3 regions of the Streptomyces sp. NPDC052043 genome follow, and region 1 is predicted to be linked to each of the others. Evidence: predicted binding sites of a transcription regulator. Region 1 holds the regulator's gene; each other region holds the start of a gene.

Region 1 (5,836 bases):
CGCCGCCCGCGCGCCAGGTGCCGAATCCGCCTCAATGCCCCCATGTACGGCAGACTGCCACCGCCGCGTCCGGGGCGGTAGAGCGCATACGGTCACGTGCGCGCCGCGCGTGACCGTGCCCGTGCGGCCGACCGGTCGGTCGTGCGGTCGGCATTGCGTGCGGTCGTGGGGCCGGCCGGTCGTGGCGCGTGACCTGCCGGTCAGGACCAGCGGCCGGTACGGCCCAGCAGCAGGGCGGCCGCGGCCGTGCCGGCGGTCGAGGTGCGCAGCACGGTGGGCCCGAGCACGTACGCCTTCGCGCCGGCGTCCCGGAACTGCGCCAACTCCTCGGGGGAGACACCGCCTTCGGGGCCGACGACCAGCACGATCTCGCCCTCGGCGGGAAGTTCGACGGTGGCCAGGCGTTCCTCGCCGCTCTCGTGGAGCACGGCGGCGAAGTCGGCTTCGGCCAGAAGTGCGGCAACCTGTTTGGTCGTCGCCGCGTCCGCGACCTCGGGGAAGCGCGCCCTGCGGGACTGCTTGCCGGCCTCGCGGGCGGTCGAGCGCCACTTGCCGAGCGCCTTCAGACCGCGGTCGCCCTTCCACTGCGTGATGCAGCGGGAGGCGGCCCAGGGCACGATCGCGTCCACGCCGACCTCGGTCATGGTCTCCACGGCGAGTTCACCGCGGTCGCCCTTGGGCAGGGCCTGGACGACGGTGATGCGGGGGGCCCCCGGAGGTTCCTCGACGAGGGCCGCCAGGTCCGCGATCACCAGCCGGTCCTTGCCCTCGGCGGCCTTGACCACGCCCTCGATCCAGCGCCCGCGGCCGTCGGTGAGCACCACGTCCTCGCCCGGCCGCAGCCGCTTGACCGAGACCGCGTGCCGCCCCTCGGGGCCGTCCAGCACGAACTCCGTGCCCAGGTCCTTCAGTTCGTCCACGACGAACACCGGCGCGGTCATCGTGCGTCACCTCCTGCCGCCGGTCCGGCCACCAGCGCCGCCCGTGCCTCGTCGAGTTCGGCGACCAGCACCTCCACCAGTCGCCCGGCGGGCAGGTCGCGGGCCATCCGGTGGCCCTGGCCCGCCCACAGGGCCATGCCCTGCGCGTCCTTCGCCTTGGCGGCCGCCTTGCGCAGTGGGGCGGTGAGGTGGTGGACCTCCGGGTAGGCGGCGGGGGCGTACGGGCCGTGCTCCCGCAGGAAACGGTTGACCAGCCCGCGGGCCGGCCGCCCGGAGAACGCCCGGGTCAGCTCCGTACGCGGGAACACCGGGTCGGTCAGCGCCTGCTTGTGCCGGTCGTGCGCGCCGGATTCGGGGGTGGCCAGGAAGGCGGTGCCGAGCTGGGCCGCGCCGGCGCCCGCCGCGAGCACGGCGGCGATCTGGCTGCCGCGCATGATGCCGCCCGTGGCGATGATCGGCAGGCCGACCGCCTCACGGATCTGGGCGACGAGCGAGAGCACGCCGATCCCGGCGCCGTCCTGCTCCGGCACGTCGCGGTGGGTGCCCTGGTGGCCGCCGGCCTCCACGCCCTGGGCGATCACCGCGTCCGCGCCCGACCGGTCCACGGCGAGCGCCTCCTCGACGGTGGTGGCGGTGGCGAGGACGAAGGTGCCGACCCGGTGCAGGGAGTCCACGACCTCGTGGGCCGGCACGCCGAAGTGGAAGGAGACCACCGGCACCGGGTCCTCCAGGAGCACGGCGAGCTTGGCGTCGTAGCCGTCGTCGCGTCCGGACTCCGGGTCGCCGAGCTCGGTCTCGTACCAGCTGGACTCGCCGGCGAGCTGGTGGGCGTAGAGGTCGACGGCGGCGGTCTCGGCGCTCTCCGGCTGCGGCATGAACACGTTGACGCCGAAGGGGCGGCCGGTCAGTCCGCGCAGCTGCTTGATCTCCTGGTACATGCCGTCGGCGGTCTTGTAGCCGGCGGCGAGGAACCCGAGTCCGCCGGCATCGGACACCGCCGCGGCGAGCGGCGGCACCGCGGGACCGCCCGCCATCGGCGCCTGCACGATCGGGTGCGGGAAGAGATCGGTCAGTGCGGAGGACATGACGGCATGTTGTCACGTCCTCCGGACGAGTCCACATCCGGGCGACCTCCGGCATATGCCGGAGGAATCCCCTCCAAGCCGCACCTGCCCGGAGGACGACCCCCCGGGCCCTCGGCAGACCCCAGCCCCGCGTCAGCGCCCGTTGAACGCGTCCTTCAGCCGCGAGAACAAGCCCTGCTGCCCCGGCTGGAACTGGCCCAGTGGGCGTTCCTCGCCGCGCAGCTTGGACAGCTCGCGCAGCAGGCGTTCCTGCTCGGGGTCGAGCTTGGTCGGGGTCTGGACCTCGACGTGCACGATGAGGTCGCCCCGGCCGCCGCCGCGCAGGTGCGTGACGCCCCGGCCGTGCAGCGGGATCGACTGGCCGGACTGGGTGCCCGGGCGGATGTCGACCTCCTCCAGGCCGTCCAGGGTCTCCAGCGGCACCTTGGTGCCGAGGGACGCCGCGGTCATCGGGATGGTGACCGTGCAGTGCAGGTCGTCGCCGCGCCGCTGGAAGGTCGAGTGCGGCAGCTCGTGGATCTCGACGTACAGGTCACCGGCCGGACCGCCGCCGGGGCCGACCTCGCCCTCACCCGCGAGCTGGATGCGCGTGCCGTTGTCGACACCGGCCGGGATCTTCACGGTCAGGGTGCGGCGGGCGCGGATGCGGCCGTCGCCGGCGCACTCCGGGCACGGGGTGGGCACCACCGTGCCGAAGCCCTGGCACTGGGGGCAGGGGCGCGACGTCATGACCTGGCCCAGGAAGGACCGGGTGACCTGCGAGACCTCACCCCGGCCGCGGCACATGTCGCACGTCTGCGCGGTGGTGCCCGGGGCCGCGCCCTCGCCGCTGCACGTGTTGCAGACGACGGCCGTGTCGACCTGGATGTCCTTCGTGGTGCCGAAGGCCGCCTCGTCCAGCTCGACCTCGAGCCGGATCATCGCGTCCTGGCCCCGGCGCGTGCGCGAGCGCGGTCCGCGCTGCGACGCCGTGCCGAAGAAGGCGTCCATGATGTCGGAGAAGTTCCCGAAGGAACCGCCGGCTCCGAAGCCGCCCGCGCCGCCCCCGCCGGACTGCGAGAGGGGGTCGCCACCGAGATCGTAGACCTGCTTCTTCTGCGGGTCGGAGAGCACCTCGTAGGCGGCGTTGATCTCCTTGAACCGCTCCTGCGTCTTGGGATCGGGATTGACGTCCGGGTGCAGCTCGCGGGCGAGCCGGCGGAACGCCTTCTTGATCTCGTCCTGCGACGCGTCGCGGCGTACGCCGAGTACGGCGTAGTAGTCCGTGGCCACCTAAGACTCCGCCAGGATCTGTCCGACGTACCGTGCCACTGCGCGTACCGCTCCCATCGTTCCCGGGTAATCCATGCGGGTCGGTCCGACCACGCCGAGCTTGGCCACTGCCTCGCCGCCCGAACCGTAGCCGACCGACACGATGGACGTGGAGTTGAGTCCTTCATGGGCGTTCTCGTGACCGATGCGCACGGTCATGCCCGGATTCTGCGTCTCACCGAGCAGCCTCAGCAGCACGACCTGCTCCTCCAGCGCCTCCAGTACGGGCCGGATCGTGAGCGGGAAGTCGTGCGCGAAGCGGGTGAGGTTGGCCGTGCCGCCGATGACCAGCCGCTCCTCGTTCTCCTCGACGAGCGTTTCCAGCAGGGTGGACAGCACGGTCGCGACGGTGCCCCGGTCCTCGACGTCGAAGCCGTCGGGCAGGTCCTCGACGAGGTGCGGGACGTCCGTGAACCGGCGGCCCGCGACCCGGCTGTTCAGCCGCGCCCGCAGGTCGGCCAGGGAGGTCTCCCCGAAGGGCGCCGGGCAGTCGATCATCCGCTGCTCGACCCGGCCGGTGTCCGTGATCAGCACGAGCATCACGCGTGCGGGCGCGAGCGCCAGCAGTTCCACGTGCCGCACGGTCGAACGGGTCAGCGACGGGTACTGCACGACGGCGACCTGCCGGGTCAGCTGCGCGAGCAGCCGCACCGTGCGGGCCACCACGTCGTCGAGGTCGACGGCGCCGTCGAGGAAGTGGTGAATGGCGCGCCGCTCGGGCGCGGTCATCGGCTTGACCTCGGCCAGCTTGTCGACGAACAGGCGGTACCCCTTGTCGGTGGGGATACGGCCGGCACTGGTGTGCGGCTGGGCGATGAAGCCCTCGTCCTCCAGGGCCGCCATGTCGTTGCGGACCGTGGCCGGTGAGACGCCCAGGCTGTGCCGCTCGGTGAGGGCCTTGGAACCCACCGGCTCCTCGGTGCCGACGTAGTCCTGGACGATGGCGCGCAACACCTGAAGCCGCCGCTCGCTGAGCATCGCGCACACCTCCAGGGTCGTTCCTCGGCCACCCGCCTGGCACTCTGCGCATAGGAGTGCCAGCTCTACCCGGCCCAGTGTACGGCCGCCGGGTACGCCCCCGGCAAGGCCGGGCCGCGACAGCCTGCGAGGTCGGGACCGGGATCACCCGGGATCGGCCGGGATGTCGCCTCTCTTGGGGCCCTGCCGTCACCCCTCCCCTTGAGACCTTGGCGTCACCCTGTGGCCGTGACCACGACCGTGGTATCAACGCGACCGTGACCGTGATGGGGAAAGAGCCGGGCTGGGAACCGCTGGCGGACGGGGTCGGACGCTGCCGTCTTCCCGTGTGGGACTGCACGACCGGGCTGGTGGTCGGGGAGGGCGCCGCGCTGCTGGTCGACGCGGGTTCGAGCCGCGCGGAGGGCGCACGGCTGCGTGCGTGGGCGCGGGCGCTCGCCGGTGGTGATGTGACACATCTCGCGCTCACCCACGCCCACTTCGACCACGTCTTCGGGGCGGCGGAGTTCGCCGGCGCGGAGATCTTCGCCGCCGAGGGCGCGAACGCGGTGTTCGGAGACAGCGGCGAGCGCGAGGAGCTGCGCGAGGACGCGGTGCGCCAGGGGCTGGACGCCGGGGAGGCCGAGGAGGCGGCGGCCGTCCTGGTACGGCCCGGCCGCGAGGTCCGCGACCGGCTCACCCTCCGGCTCGGCGGCGGGCGGGAGGTGCTGCTGGCGAACATGGGTGCGGCGCACTCCCCGCACGACCTCGCGGTGGTGGTGCCGGGCGACCCGACCGTGGTGTTCTGCGGCGACCTGGTCGAGGAGTCCGGCGAACCCCAGGCGGGTCCGGACGCCGTGCCGTCCCGGTGGCCCGCCGCCCTCGACCGGCTGCTGGCCCTCGGCGGCGAGGACGCGCTGTACGTACCCGGCCACGGAGCGGTGGTGGACACCGCCTTCGTCCGCGCCCAGCGGGACGCGCTGGCCGCGCGCTTCGGCGTGTCGCGCTGATCGGACCCGGGCCCTGTCCATATCGTCACTCGAATGCGCCCACCCGTCTCCCACCACCGCCCTTCCGACGAGGGCCCTTCGGGCCCGCACCCCCGCCCACCCGTCTCCCACCACCGCCCTTCCAACGAGGGCCCTTCGGGCCCGCACCCCCGCGTGTACTCACCCGATCTCACTCCCCCCTGGAAGAAGCCCCGGACCGTGCCGGAGGTTCCCGCCGGCCCGGGTCTGGTGGTGGAGGAGCCCGAGACCGGCTTCTGCGGGGCGGTGATCCGCTGCGAGGCGGGCACGGTGACGCTGGAGGACCGCTTCGGCAAGCACCGGGTGTTCCCGCTCGCGCCCGGCGGCTTCCTGCTGGAGGGCCGGGTGGTCACCCTGGTGAGGCCGTCGTCCGGCCCGGTACGGCCCACCCGTACGGCATCCGGTTCGGTCGCCGTGCCCGAGGCACGCGCGCGCGTGGCCCGCGCCGGGCGCATCTACGTCGAGGGCCGGCACGACGCCGAACTGGTCGAGAAGGTGTGGGGCGACGACCTGC
Region 2 (5,836 bases), on a different contig from region 1:
TCCAGCGCAGCGGTTCGACGGCGGCGCGGCGGACGACCGCGACACCCGTGGCCTCGTCGCCGGTCTTGTCGAGGTTGCCCTCCAGGACCTTCACGGCGTGGACGAGCGCGGAGCCACCACCGGAGACGATGCCCTCCTCGACCGCGGCGCGGGTCGCGGAGATGGCGTCCTCCAGACGGTGCTTCTTCTCCTTCAGCTCCACCTCGGTGGCGGCGCCGACCTTGATCACGCACACGCCGCCGGCCAGCTTCGCGAGGCGCTCCTGGAGCTTCTCGCGGTCCCAGTCGGAGTCGGTGTTCTCGATCTCGGCCTTGATCTGGGAGATGCGGCCCTCCACGTCCTCCTTGTTGCCGGCGCCGTCGACGATCGTGGTGTCGTCCTTGGTGACGGTGACGCGGCGGGCGGAGCCGAGGACGTCAAGACCGGCCTGGTCGACCTTGAGACCGACCTCCTCGGAGATGACCGTGGCGCCGGTGAGGACCGCCATGTCCTGGAGCATCGCCTTGCGGCGGTCGCCGAAGCCGGGGGCCTTGACGGCCACGGCGTTGAACGTGCCGCGGATCTTGTTGACGACCAGGGTCGACAGGGCCTCGCCGTCGACGTCCTCGGCGATGATCAGCAGCGGCTTCGAGGCGTTGGCCTGGATGATCTTCTCGAGGAGCGGGAGCAGGTCCGCGATGGCGGAGATCTTGCCCTGGTGGATCAGGATGTACGGGTCGTCGAGGACGGCCTCCATACGCTCCTGGTCCGTGACGAAGTACGGGGACAGGTAGCCCTTGTCGAAGGCCATGCCCTCGGTGAAGTCCAGCTCCAGACCGAAGGTGTTGGACTCCTCGACGGTGATGACGCCGTCCTTGCCGACCTTGTCCATCGCCTCGGCGATGAGCTCGCCGACCTGCTGGTCCTGGGCGGACAGCCCGGCGACGGCGGCGATGTCGGACTTCTCGTCGATCGGGCGGGCCGAGGCGTGCAGATCGTCGGAGACGGCCTTGACCGCGGCGTCGATGCCCTTCTTCAGCGCGGCCGGGGAGGCGCCCGCGGCGACGTTCTTCAGGCCCTCGCGCACGAGCGCCTGGGCGAGCACGGTGGCGGTGGTGGTGCCGTCACCCGCGATGTCGTTGGTCTTGGTCGCCACCTCCTTCACCAGCTGGGCGCCGAGGTTCTCGTACGGGTCCTCGATCTCGACCTCGCGGGCGATGGTGACGCCGTCGTTGGTGATGGTGGGCGCGCCGAACTTCTTGTCGATGACGACGTTGCGGCCCTTGGGGCCGATCGTCACCTTGACCGTGTCGGCAAGCTTGTTGACGCCGCGCTCGAGGGCGCGACGGGCGTCCTCGTCGAACTTCAGGATCTTCGCCATGGCAGCGGGAGCCCTCTCGGAATCTGGTGGTAAGACACTGCGCCCCGGGCGCCCGGCTTCTTATCGGTCGCGGGGGGCCAGGGGCGCAGCTCAGAATTGCCTCTGCTTCGTGAAGAAGCGGGTGAACTACTTCTCGATGATCGCGAGGACGTCGCGAGCCGAGAGGACGAGGTACTCCTCGTTGTTGTACTTCACCTCGGTGCCGCCGTACTTGCTGTAGAGCACGACGTCGCCGACCTTCACGTCGAGCGGAAGACGGTTGCCGTCCTCGAAGCGGCCCGGGCCCACAGCCAGGACGACGCCCTCCTGGGGCTTCTCCTTCGCAGTGTCCGGGATGACCAGGCCAGAGGCCGTGGTCTGCTCGGCGTCCAGCGGCTGGACCACGATGCGGTCCTCGAGCGGCTTGATGGCAACCTTGGTGCTGGCGGTCGTCACGATCCGACCTCCCCCTTCGGAGATCTCACGGGGTTAACTGTCTGAGGTGGCGACCAGGTCGATCCGTCGTCGCGGGTGCCGGACCTGCCCGTCGCTGTGTTGGCACTCTCCAGGGGGGAGTGCCAGACCTGAGACTATGACCGTCGTTAGCACTCGGTCAAGCGGAGTGCCAATTGCCTCGTGGCGCGTCGGCGGTGGGGGGTGCTTTTTGCCCACGTCTGTGCAAGGTGCCCCCTGCTGTGGTGACCGGCCCTGGGGGCTGGCCCCCAGGGCCTCCTTCGGCCTGAACGGCCTTGTCCTCAATCTCCCCCAAGCTCTTCGAGCAGGGGGGACCCCCAGACGGGCTTGTTGATGCCGAACTCGGCCGAAAAGCTCAGAGGTAGTCCTGCAGGCGGCCCACCGTCAGGCCGCTCTCCTGGATTCTGCGGAGCAGGCGGGTCGTGCGGTCGCGCAGGGGCGGGCCGTCGAGGTCGTCGTCGCCCGAGGCGACGAGGAGGATGTCGCCGGCGCGCAGTTCGTGGGGGCCGTGCCGGAAGCGCAGGCCGTTGTCGGTCGTGACGCCGCGCCACAGGACCACCGCCGAGACCCCGCAGTCGGCGGCGGCGCGCAGGGTCGTCCTGTCGTACCTGCCGTAGGGCGGGCGGAAGAGGCGGGGGCTGACGCCGAAGCGGGAGCGGATCCTGTCCCGCTGGCCGCAGATCTCGGCGCGCTGTCCCCCGTAGGGCAGGCCGCGCAGCGAGGGGTGGTCCAGGGTGTGGTTCTGGAGGTCCGCGCCGGCCGACATCAGGCGCGCGAAGTGCCCGTACCCCGGCCCGACGACGCTGTCCGTGAGGAACATGCTGACCGGCAGCCGCAGTTCACGGACCATGTCGACGAACCGCGGGTCCTTCTCCGCGCCGTCGTCGTAGGTGAGGAAGACGACCGGGTCGGAGGTCGCGACGCGGTCCACGACCTCGGGCGGTCCGGCGGGCGGGGTGGCGCCTGCGGGCCGGGGTGGACGGTCCGGCGGCTTCGGCGGCGCCGGCAGCGGCGCCTCGAGTCCCCAGCGCCGGTAGGTCCGGTCGGCCGACGGGCTCGGCGGTCGTACGCCCTGCGCCGCCTTGCGACCGAGCCGTTCGATGGGGTCGACGGACGTGGCACAGCCGGCCAGCAGCGCGGCGGTGAGCAGGGCCGCGGCCAGCTGCCACGGCCGGGCGGGCCGCGGTCTCACAGGTAGTCCTCCAGCCGGGCCACCGCGTACCCGTCGGCCGTGACCCTGTTCAGGAACCGGCGCATGTCGTCGGCCATCGTGCCGTGCCACTGGCGGCGGCCCCGGAAGTGGGTGAGCACGATGTCGCCGTGCCGCAGCCGCTGGTCGCCCTGGCGGAACTCCCCGTGGTCGACGTCGACCTCCTCGTTCCAGATGGGCGTGTCCTCGATGCCGCAGGACTTGGCGGCGCGCAGGGTGTCCTGGTTGTAGTCGCCGTAGGGCGGGCGGAACATCCTCGGGCGCTTGCCGAACCGTTCCTCCATGATGTCCTGCATGCCGCAGATCTCGCTCTTCTGCTGGTCGTAGGACAGACCCGGCAGGTAGGGGTGGTGCAGGGTGTGGTTGTTGAGGGTGACCCCCTGGCCCTGCATCCTCCAGAAGTAGCCGTAGTCGCTCCTGATGAGGTCGTCGGTGAGGAACGCCGTGTAAGGGATCTTCAGGTCCCGCATCATCCGCAGGAACTCCGGATCCTTCTCCGCTCCGTCGTCGATGGTGAGGAAGACGACCTTGTCCTTGGTGGGGACCGTGGTGAAGACCGGGGGCAGGTTCCAGTCCCGCTGGTGTTTCACCTCGAAGCCGGCGCGGGCGGTGGCCTTCCGCTTCGTCCTGGGCGGCTGCGGGGGGACCAGCGGGACCCGCCGGCGAATCAAGAACCTTTCCGGGTAATTTTTATCATTTTGTACCACCACTCCCATGGTGCCGAATCCTCGCAGGCGACCGCCCCGAAGCCGGGGCGACACCGCGGCCGGAGGCACACCGTCCACCGACTGGCCCACAATGAGCCGGTGAACGACCACCTCCACGCCTTCGCCTCGCTGCTCACCCCCGAGGGCCGCGCCCTCCTCGACGAGGTGCGCGGCACCGGACCCGCCGACGAACTCGCCGTCGCCACCCGGCTGCGCCGTGAGCACCCCGCCGAACTGGTGTCGGCGGCGCTCGGCCAGGCCCGGCTGCGGCAGCGGGCGGCCGCGAAGTTCGGGGCCGAGGACGCGGGGCGGATGTTCTTCACGCCGAACGGGGTGGAGCAGTCGACGCGGGCGAGCGTGGCGGCGTACCGGGCGGGCCGGCTGCGGGAGTCGGGGGTGGCCTCGGTCGCGGACCTGTGCTGCGGGATCGGCGGCGACGCGATCGCCTTGGCCCGCGCCGGGATCCGGGTGCTCGCCGTGGACCGGGACCCGCTGACCGCCGCCGCGGCCCGCGCGAACGCCGAGGCGCTGGGGCTGGCGGACCTGATCGAAGTGCGGGAGGCGGACGTCACGGAGGTCGACACGGCGCCGTACGACGCGGTGTTCGTGGACCCGGCCCGCAGAGCGGGCGCAGGACGGGGTGGCGGCCGGATCTTCGACCCCGAGGCGTACTCGCCGCCGCTGTCCTGGGCCGTCGATGCCGCGCTCCGGGCACCCCGCGCGGCCCTGAAAATCGCCCCCGGCATCCCGCACGAGGTGGTCCCGCCGCAGGCCGAGGCCGAGTGGATCTCCGACGGCGGGGACGTGAAGGAGGCGGTGCTGTGGTTCGGCACCGAGCCGGGCCTGATCCGGGCCACCCTGCTGCCCGGCCCGCGCACCCTGCGCGGCCGCGGCCTGCCCGACCCCCCGGTGCGCACCCCGGGCCGCTACCTGTACGAGCCCGACGGCGCCGTCATCCGCGCCCACCTGGTCGCCGAGGTCGCCCGGGAACTCGACGGCGGTCTGCTCGACGAGACCATCGCCTACGTGAGCGCCGACGAGCTGCGCCCCACCCCGTACGCCTCGGCCTACGAGATCACCGACCGGCTGCCCTTCAACGTCAAGAAGCTCAAGGCCCTGCTGCGGGAGCGGGAGGTGGGCACGCTGACCGTGAAGAAGCGGGGCTCGGCGGTCGAACCGGAGGAACTGCGCAGGAAGGTCCTGCCGAAACCGCACGGCAGGAACGCGGTGACGGTGTTCCTCACCCGGGTCGCCGGGGCGCCGACCATGCTGCTCGGCCACCCGGCGGGCTGACGCCGCTCACCGCAGCGACGTCCACAGGTCGTCCGCGTCCGGCTCCTTCGCCACCACCCGGTTGGGGTTCCACGGGGCCGTCACCACCGGCATGGTCACCGTCTCCACGTTCTGCGCCGACAGGCCCCTGAGGCTCTGGCCGAGGGTCGTCAGTTCGCCCAGCGAGTCGAGTCCCGTGTCGGTGGTCAGGCTGCCGGTCACCGCGTCGGCGACCCGGTAGAGCCCGGCGGGGTCGTCCAGCAGGCCGGAGTCGGAGATCTCCTCCAGCAGCGCCTTGACCAGCGTCTGCTGGAGGCCTATGCGACCCAGGTCGCTGCCGTCGCCCACGCCGTACCGGGTGCGGGCCAGGGCGAGGGCCTCGGTTCCCTTCAGGTGGTGGGTGCCGGCCTTCAGATGCAGATGGCTCTTGTCGTCGTCGATGTCCTGCTCGGTGGTGACGGTGACCCCGCCCATCGCGTCCACCAGCTTCGCGAAGCCGGAGAAGTCGATCTCGACGTAGTGGTCCATGCGGATGCCGGTGAGCGTCTCGACCGTCTTGACCGCGCACACCGGTCCGCCCACCGAGTACGCGCTGTTGAACATGGTGTAGTGGGCCTCCGCCGTGGAGCCGCCGGAGTCCAGCGGGCAGGACGGGCGGGTCACCAGCGTGTCGCGCGGGATGCTCACCACGGTGGCCGAGGTCCGGCCCGCGTCGATGTGCACGATCATCGCGGTGTCGGAGCGGGCGCCCTCGCTGTCGCCGCCGCCGAGTCGCTTGTTCTGGTCGCCGCTGCGCGAGTCCGAGCCGAGGACCAGGATGTTGAGGGCTCCGCT
Region 3 (5,836 bases), on a different contig from region 1:
ACCCGGCCACGGTCGCCCGCCACACCCTGATGTTCAGCCTCCTCCAGGCCGCGGCACTCTCGCCTCAAGACTCCCTGGCCCTGCTGGAGTCGGTGGCGCAGGATTACGGGCATGGAGATGAACACCACCCGTGAGTACGACCTGAGTACGGCCACCTGGTTCAAGTCCAGCTACAGCGGCGGCAGCGGCGGCGACTGCCTGGAAGTCGCCCGCTGGCGCAAGTCGACGTACAGCGGCGGCCAGGGCGGCGACTGTCTGGAGGTCGCCGACGGCCACCCCGCCGTCGTCCCCGTCCGGGACTCCAAGAACGCGCTCGGCCCGAAGCTCGTGTTCCGGGCCGAGGCGTGGTCCGCGTTCGTGGAGAACGTGAAGCGCGGCTGACCCACACCCGGCCCGAGGCGAGCACGCCCGAGGGCGGCACCCCCTGTCGAACAGGGAGTGCCGCCCTCGGTGTGTGTCGGACGGGTCCGATCCTCGGGGAGGATCAGAAGTCCATGTCACCGCCCGGCATGCCGCCGCCGGCCGGCGCGGCGGCCTTCTCCGGCTTGTCGGCGATGACGGCCTCGGTGGTGAGGAACAGCGCGGCGATGGAGGCGGCGTTCTGCAGCGCGGAACGGGTCACCTTCGCCGGGTCGATGATGCCCTCGGCGACCAGGTCGACGTACTCACCGGTCGCGGCGTTCAGGCCGTGGCCCGGGGTGAGGTTGCGGACCTTCTCCACCACGACGCCGCCCTCGAGGCCGGCGTTGACGGCGATCTGCTTGAGCGGGGCCTCCAGGGCGAGCTTCACGGCCTGCGCGCCGGTCGCCTCGTCACCCTCGAGCTCCAGCTTCTCGAAGACGCTGGTGGTCTGGAGCAGGGCCACGCCACCACCGGCGACGATGCCCTCCTCGACGGCTGCCTTGGCGTTGCGCACGGCGTCCTCGATGCGGTGCTTGCGCTCCTTGAGCTCCACCTCGGTGGCAGCACCGGCCTTGATGACCGCGACGCCGCCGGCGAGCTTGGCCAGGCGCTCCTGGAGCTTCTCGCGGTCGTAGTCGGAGTCGCTGTTCTCGATCTCGGCGCGGATCTGGTTCACGCGGCCCGCGACCTGGTCGGCGGAGCCGGCACCGTCGACGATGGTGGTCTCGTCCTTGGTGATGACGACCTTGCGAGCGCGGCCCAGGAGGTCCAGGGACGCGTTCTCCAGCTTGAGGCCGACCTCCTCGGAGATGACCTCGCCGCCCGTGAGGATGGCGATGTCGCCGAGCATGGCCTTGCGGCGGTCGCCGAAGCCCGGGGCCTTGACGGCGACGGACTTGAAGGTGCCGCGGATCTTGTTGACGACCAGGGTCGACAGGGCCTCGCCCTCGACGTCCTCGGCGATGATCAGCAGCGGCTTGCCCGACTGCATGACCTTCTCCAGGAGCGGGAGCAGGTCCTTGACCGAGGAGATCTTGGAGTTGGCGATGAGGATGTACGGGTCCTCGAGCGACGCCTCCATGCGCTCCATGTCGGTCGCGAAGTAGGCGGAGATGTAGCCCTTGTCGAAGCGCATGCCCTCGGTGAGCTCGAGCTCGAGACCGAAGGTCTGCGACTCCTCGACGGTGATGACGCCTTCCTTGCCGACCTTGTCCATGGCCTCGGCGATCAGCTCGCCGATCTGGGTGTCGGCGGCGGAGATGGAGGCGGTGGAGGCGATCTGCTCCTTGGTCTCGACCTCCTTGGCCTGGTCGAGCAGGGCGGCGGAGACGGCCTCGACGGCCTTCTCGATACCGCGCTTCAGGGCCATCGGGTTGGCACCGGCGGCGACGTTGCGCAGGCCTTCCTTGACCAGGGCCTGGGCGAGCACGGTCGCGGTGGTCGTACCGTCACCGGCGACGTCGTCCGTCTTCTTGGCGACTTCCTTGACCAGCTCGGCGCCGATCTTCTCGTACGGGTCCTCGAGCTCGATCTCCTTGGCGATGGAGACACCGTCGTTGGTGATCGTGGGGGCGCCCCACTTCTTCTCGAGGACGACGTTGCGGCCCTTGGGGCCGAGGGTCACCTTGACGGCGTCCGCGAGCTGGTTCATGCCGCGCTCGAGGCCTCGCCGCGCCTCCTCGTCGAACGCGATGATCTTGGCCATGTGAAGTGGTCCCTCCAGGACTGGGGGTGATTCCTTCGGACCGCGCCCGCGCCCGCGACGGACGGCTCGCCGACCAGTGGTTCCTTGCCCCACCCGGCCTGCGGGCCTCACCGACCCGGTCCTTCGTTGTCACTCTCACCTTCAGAGTGCTAACGCCAATGATTAGCACTCGACCCCTTCGAGTGCAAGCGCCTTCGGGGTCGGGCGGGGAGACTCAGCCGGGCGCGAACACGGACATGGCGGGCCGCCGCAGGGGCGCGCGGTGCGCGGACTCGGGCGTGGCGGGCCGTACGCACGCGTGGCCGTGCGGGCGCGTGGCCATGCGGACGTCCGGCGCGCGGGCACGGCGAAGGGCCCGCACCCCGGCAGCGGAGGTGCGGGCCCTTCCGAAGAAGAACGTCGTTGCGGTGGTCGCGCGATTCAGGCCGAGAGGCGGACCATGTCGGCCTGCGGACCCTTCTGACCCTGCGAGATCTCGAACTCGACCCGCTGGCCCTCTTCCAGCGTGCGGTAGCCGTCCATCTGGATCGCGCTGTAGTGGACGAAAACGTCCGCACCACCGTCGACCGCGATGAAGCCGTACCCCTTCTCCGCGTTGAACCACTTGACGGTGCCCTGAGCCATGCCCAACTCCCCTATTACTGGCCCTTGCACAGATCCACACTTCGCGGACCCGGGTCAGACCTCACCCCCCGTGGATCGGGGGCGTGCGCCGGAACGCGTCGACCGCGGCTGAATGTATCTGTCCAACTGCCGTCTGCAACAGGTCAATCGGACGAGAAATCTGGACGCACAGGGTCCGGAATATGGGAAGAATTCACGTGAACTCAGGGCAAGTCGGGCCTCATAAACAAGGCAAATGCCGCAAAAAGCTCGCAGAGTTTGGCTACTTCTTACCGGGTCCGCGGCAGGAATCCATGGCCCCGGATTCCGAGTTCGAGGGCGCGTTCCCCAACTCTACCGCGCTCAATCACACAGAATTGCCCCCTCCGCTTCTCTCACGGAAGGGGCAACTCGGTGAACTCTGCGTGACCGCAATGACCGAAGGTGATGATCAGCCGCCGGCGACCGCCGGGATGATCGAGACGCCCGCGCCGTCCGGGGTGGCCGTCTCGAGCCCCTGCTCGAACCGGACGTCGTCGTCGTTGACGTAGACGTTGACGAAGCGGCGCAGCTTGCCCTGGTCGTCCAGGACCCGTGCGGCGATGCCCGTGTGGTTCTTCTCCAGGTCCGAGATGACGTCGGCCAGGGTCGCGCCCTCGGCGTCCACCTCGGCCCGGCCGCCGGTGTAGGTGCGCAGGATGGTGGGGATGCGAACGGTCACGCTCATGCCAGGCCAGCCTCTCGGAAGGAGTCCAGGGTCGGACGGATCGTCGCGGTCAGGCCGGTACCGGCCACCGCGTCCAGTGTCTTGAGTCCGTCGCCGGTGTTGAGGACGACGGTGGTCTTCGTCGGGTCGAGGACGCCGTTCTCGACCAGCTTCTTCGTCACGCCGACCGTCACCCCGCCCGCGGTCTCGGCGAAGATGCCCTCGGTCCGCGCCAGCAGCCTGATCGCGTCGACGATCTGCTCGTCGGTCACGTCCTCCACCGCGCCGCCGGTGCGGCGCGCGATGTCCAGGACGTACGGGCCGTCGGCCGGGTTGCCGATGGCCAGGGACTTGGCGATCGTGTCCGGCTTCTGCGGGCGCACGACGTCGTGTCCTGCCTTGAAGGCGGTGGACACCGGCGAGCAGCCCTCGGCCTGGGCGCCGAAGATCTTGTACGGCCTGTCCTCGACCAGCCCGAGCTCGATCAGCTCCCGCAGACCCTTGTCGATCTTGGTGAGCTGGGAGCCGGACGCGATCGGCACGACGATCTGGTCCGGCAGCCGCCAGCCGAGCTGCTCGCAGATCTCGTACGCCAGCGTCTTGGAGCCCTCGGCGTAGTACGGCCGCAGGTTGACGTTGACGAAGCCCCAGCCCTCGCCGGCCGGATCGCCGATCAGTTCGGAGCAGAAACGGTTGACGTCGTCGTAGTTGCCCTCGATGCCGACGAGTTCGCCGCCGTAGACCGCGGCCATCACGACCTTGCCCTGCTCCAGGTCGTGCGGGATGAACACGCAGGAGCGCAGTCCGGCGCGGGCGGCCGCGGCGCCGACGGCGCCGGCCAGGTTGCCGGTCGAGGAGCAGGAGAGCGTGGTGTAGCCGAAGGCGCGGGCCGCTTCCAGGGCCTGGGCGACCACGCGGTCCTTGAAGGAGTGCGTCGGGTTGCCGGAGTCGTCCTTCACGTACAGCCCGCCGGTCACCCCCAGTTCGCGGGCGAGGCGGTCGGCCCGGACGAGCTTGGTCCAGCCCGGGTTCAGGTTCGGCTTGCCGGCGACGTCCGCGGGGACGGGCAGGAGCGGCGCGTAGCGCCAGATGTTCGCGGGGCCCGCTTCGATCCTCTTGCGCAGCTCCTCGGCGTCGTGGGCCGAGAAGTCGTAGGCGATCTCCAGCGGGCCGAAACACTCCTCGCAGGCGAAGACCGGGCCCAGCGGGACGCGGTGGCCGCACTCGCGGCAGCTCAACGCCGCGGCGGGGCCGAGATCTACGGTGGAGTCGGTGCTGCTTGCGACGGTCTGCACAGCCATGTGAGGCGAGGCCCTTTCTCCTCATCTTCCTCACGACGCATCTCGCCGTGAGACGGATTTGGCACCTTCCCTAGCCGGGAGCCTCGCGAAGACGATCTGCTGTGCGCGCACAGCGATCGTCACGAGAACCGGCTGGAGGGTTGCCGGGGCTTCATCGGGCCGTGTCCCTCTGCCCCTCTGGATGAGCGGTATGCGGTTGTGACGCGGAGGCGACCCCCGGCATGGGATGGTCGGCCGCGTTGTTCAGACTGTAACGGAAGGCCACAACGGTGGAGAGGTTCGTCCGAAGCGCGAGACGACACCGTGGGACGACCCCGCGGGACGACACCGTGGGACGACACCGTGAGACGACAGTGAGGAGCCGCCGACCGTGCTGGAAGAAGTCGAGCGCTGGCTGGCCAGCCGCTCCTGGTCCGTGGCCGACCGGCCGCTCCACCAGATCCTGGCGGCCAAGCAGCGCACCGGTCAGTCGGTCTCCGTGGTGCTGCCCGCGCTGAACGAGGAGGCGACGGTCGGCGACATCGTCTCGGTGATCCGCCGCGACCTCGTGGAGCGGGTACCGCTCGTCGACGAGATCGTCGTCGTCGACTCGGGCTCCACCGACCGCACCGCCCAGGCGGCCGCCGCCGCGGGCGCCCGGGTGGTGCACCGCGACGAGATCCTGCCCCGCCTGCCGGCCGTGCCGGGCAAGGGCGAGGTCCTGTGGCGCTCCCTGCTCGTCACCCGCGGGGACGTCATCTGCTTCGTCGACGCCGATCTGCGCGAGTTCTCCTCCGACTTCGTCACCGGCATCGTCGGCCCGCTGCTCACCGAACACGACGTCGACCTCGTCAAGGCGATGTACGACCGCCCCTTCACCGTGCCCGGCGGCAACGCCCCCACCTCGGCCGCGGCCGGACAGGGCGGGCGGGTCACCGAGCTGATGGCGCGCCCGCTGCTCAACATGCACTGGCCGCAGCTGGCCGGCTTCGTGCAGCCGCTCGGCGGCGAGTACGCGGCCCGCCGCTCCCTGCTCGAACAGCTGCCCTTCCCGGTCGGCTACGGCGTCGAACTGGGCATGCTGGTCGACGCGCTGCACCTGGTGGGTCTGGACGCGCTCGCCCAGGTCGACGTCGGGGT

What was found. The regulator HrcA, encoded in region 1, represses chaperone genes, less so after heat shock. The targets are predictions, from matches to a motif close to TTNGCACTCNGNNNNNCNGAGTGCNAA.
Positions count from the first base shown of each region.
Region 2: the regulator HrcA is predicted to act here: its motif matches at 1,942-1,968, upstream of groES (co-chaperone GroES).
Region 3: the regulator HrcA is predicted to act here: its motif matches at 2,234-2,260, upstream of groL (chaperonin GroEL).

Region 1 covers NZ_JBIUBT010000001.1:162,230-168,065, reverse strand. Annotated here, with positions in the region: gene ACIHCX_RS00710 (hypothetical protein) at 1-44, opposite strand, end outside; gene ACIHCX_RS00705 (16S rRNA (uracil(1498)-N(3))-methyltransferase) at 201-941, opposite strand; gene ACIHCX_RS00700 (nitronate monooxygenase) at 938-2,026, opposite strand; gene dnaJ (molecular chaperone DnaJ) at 2,159-3,298, opposite strand; gene hrcA (heat-inducible transcriptional repressor HrcA) at 3,299-4,315, opposite strand; gene ACIHCX_RS00685 (MBL fold metallo-hydrolase) at 4,573-5,304, shown strand; gene ACIHCX_RS00680 (DUF3097 domain-containing protein) at 5,503-5,836, shown strand, end outside.
Region 2 covers NZ_JBIUBT010000010.1:61,884-67,719, forward strand. Annotated here, with positions in the region: gene groL (chaperonin GroEL) at 1-1,360, opposite strand, end outside; gene groES (co-chaperone GroES) at 1,487-1,795, opposite strand; gene ACIHCX_RS24355 (polysaccharide deacetylase family protein) at 2,169-3,005, opposite strand; gene ACIHCX_RS24360 (polysaccharide deacetylase family protein) at 3,002-3,739, opposite strand; gene ACIHCX_RS24365 (methyltransferase domain-containing protein) at 3,722-5,023, shown strand; gene ACIHCX_RS24370 (LCP family protein) at 5,030-5,836, opposite strand, start outside.
Region 3 covers NZ_JBIUBT010000015.1:129,370-135,205, reverse strand. Annotated here, with positions in the region: gene ACIHCX_RS31485 (Scr1 family TA system antitoxin-like transcriptional regulator) at 1-134, shown strand, start outside; gene ACIHCX_RS31480 (DUF397 domain-containing protein) at 118-381, shown strand; gene groL (chaperonin GroEL) at 485-2,107, opposite strand; gene ACIHCX_RS31470 (cold-shock protein) at 2,528-2,731, opposite strand; gene ACIHCX_RS31465 (MoaD/ThiS family protein) at 3,162-3,437, opposite strand; gene thrC (threonine synthase) at 3,434-4,717, opposite strand; SAM riboswitch class I at 4,736-4,905, opposite strand; gene ACIHCX_RS31455 (glucosyl-3-phosphoglycerate synthase) at 5,088-5,836, shown strand, end outside.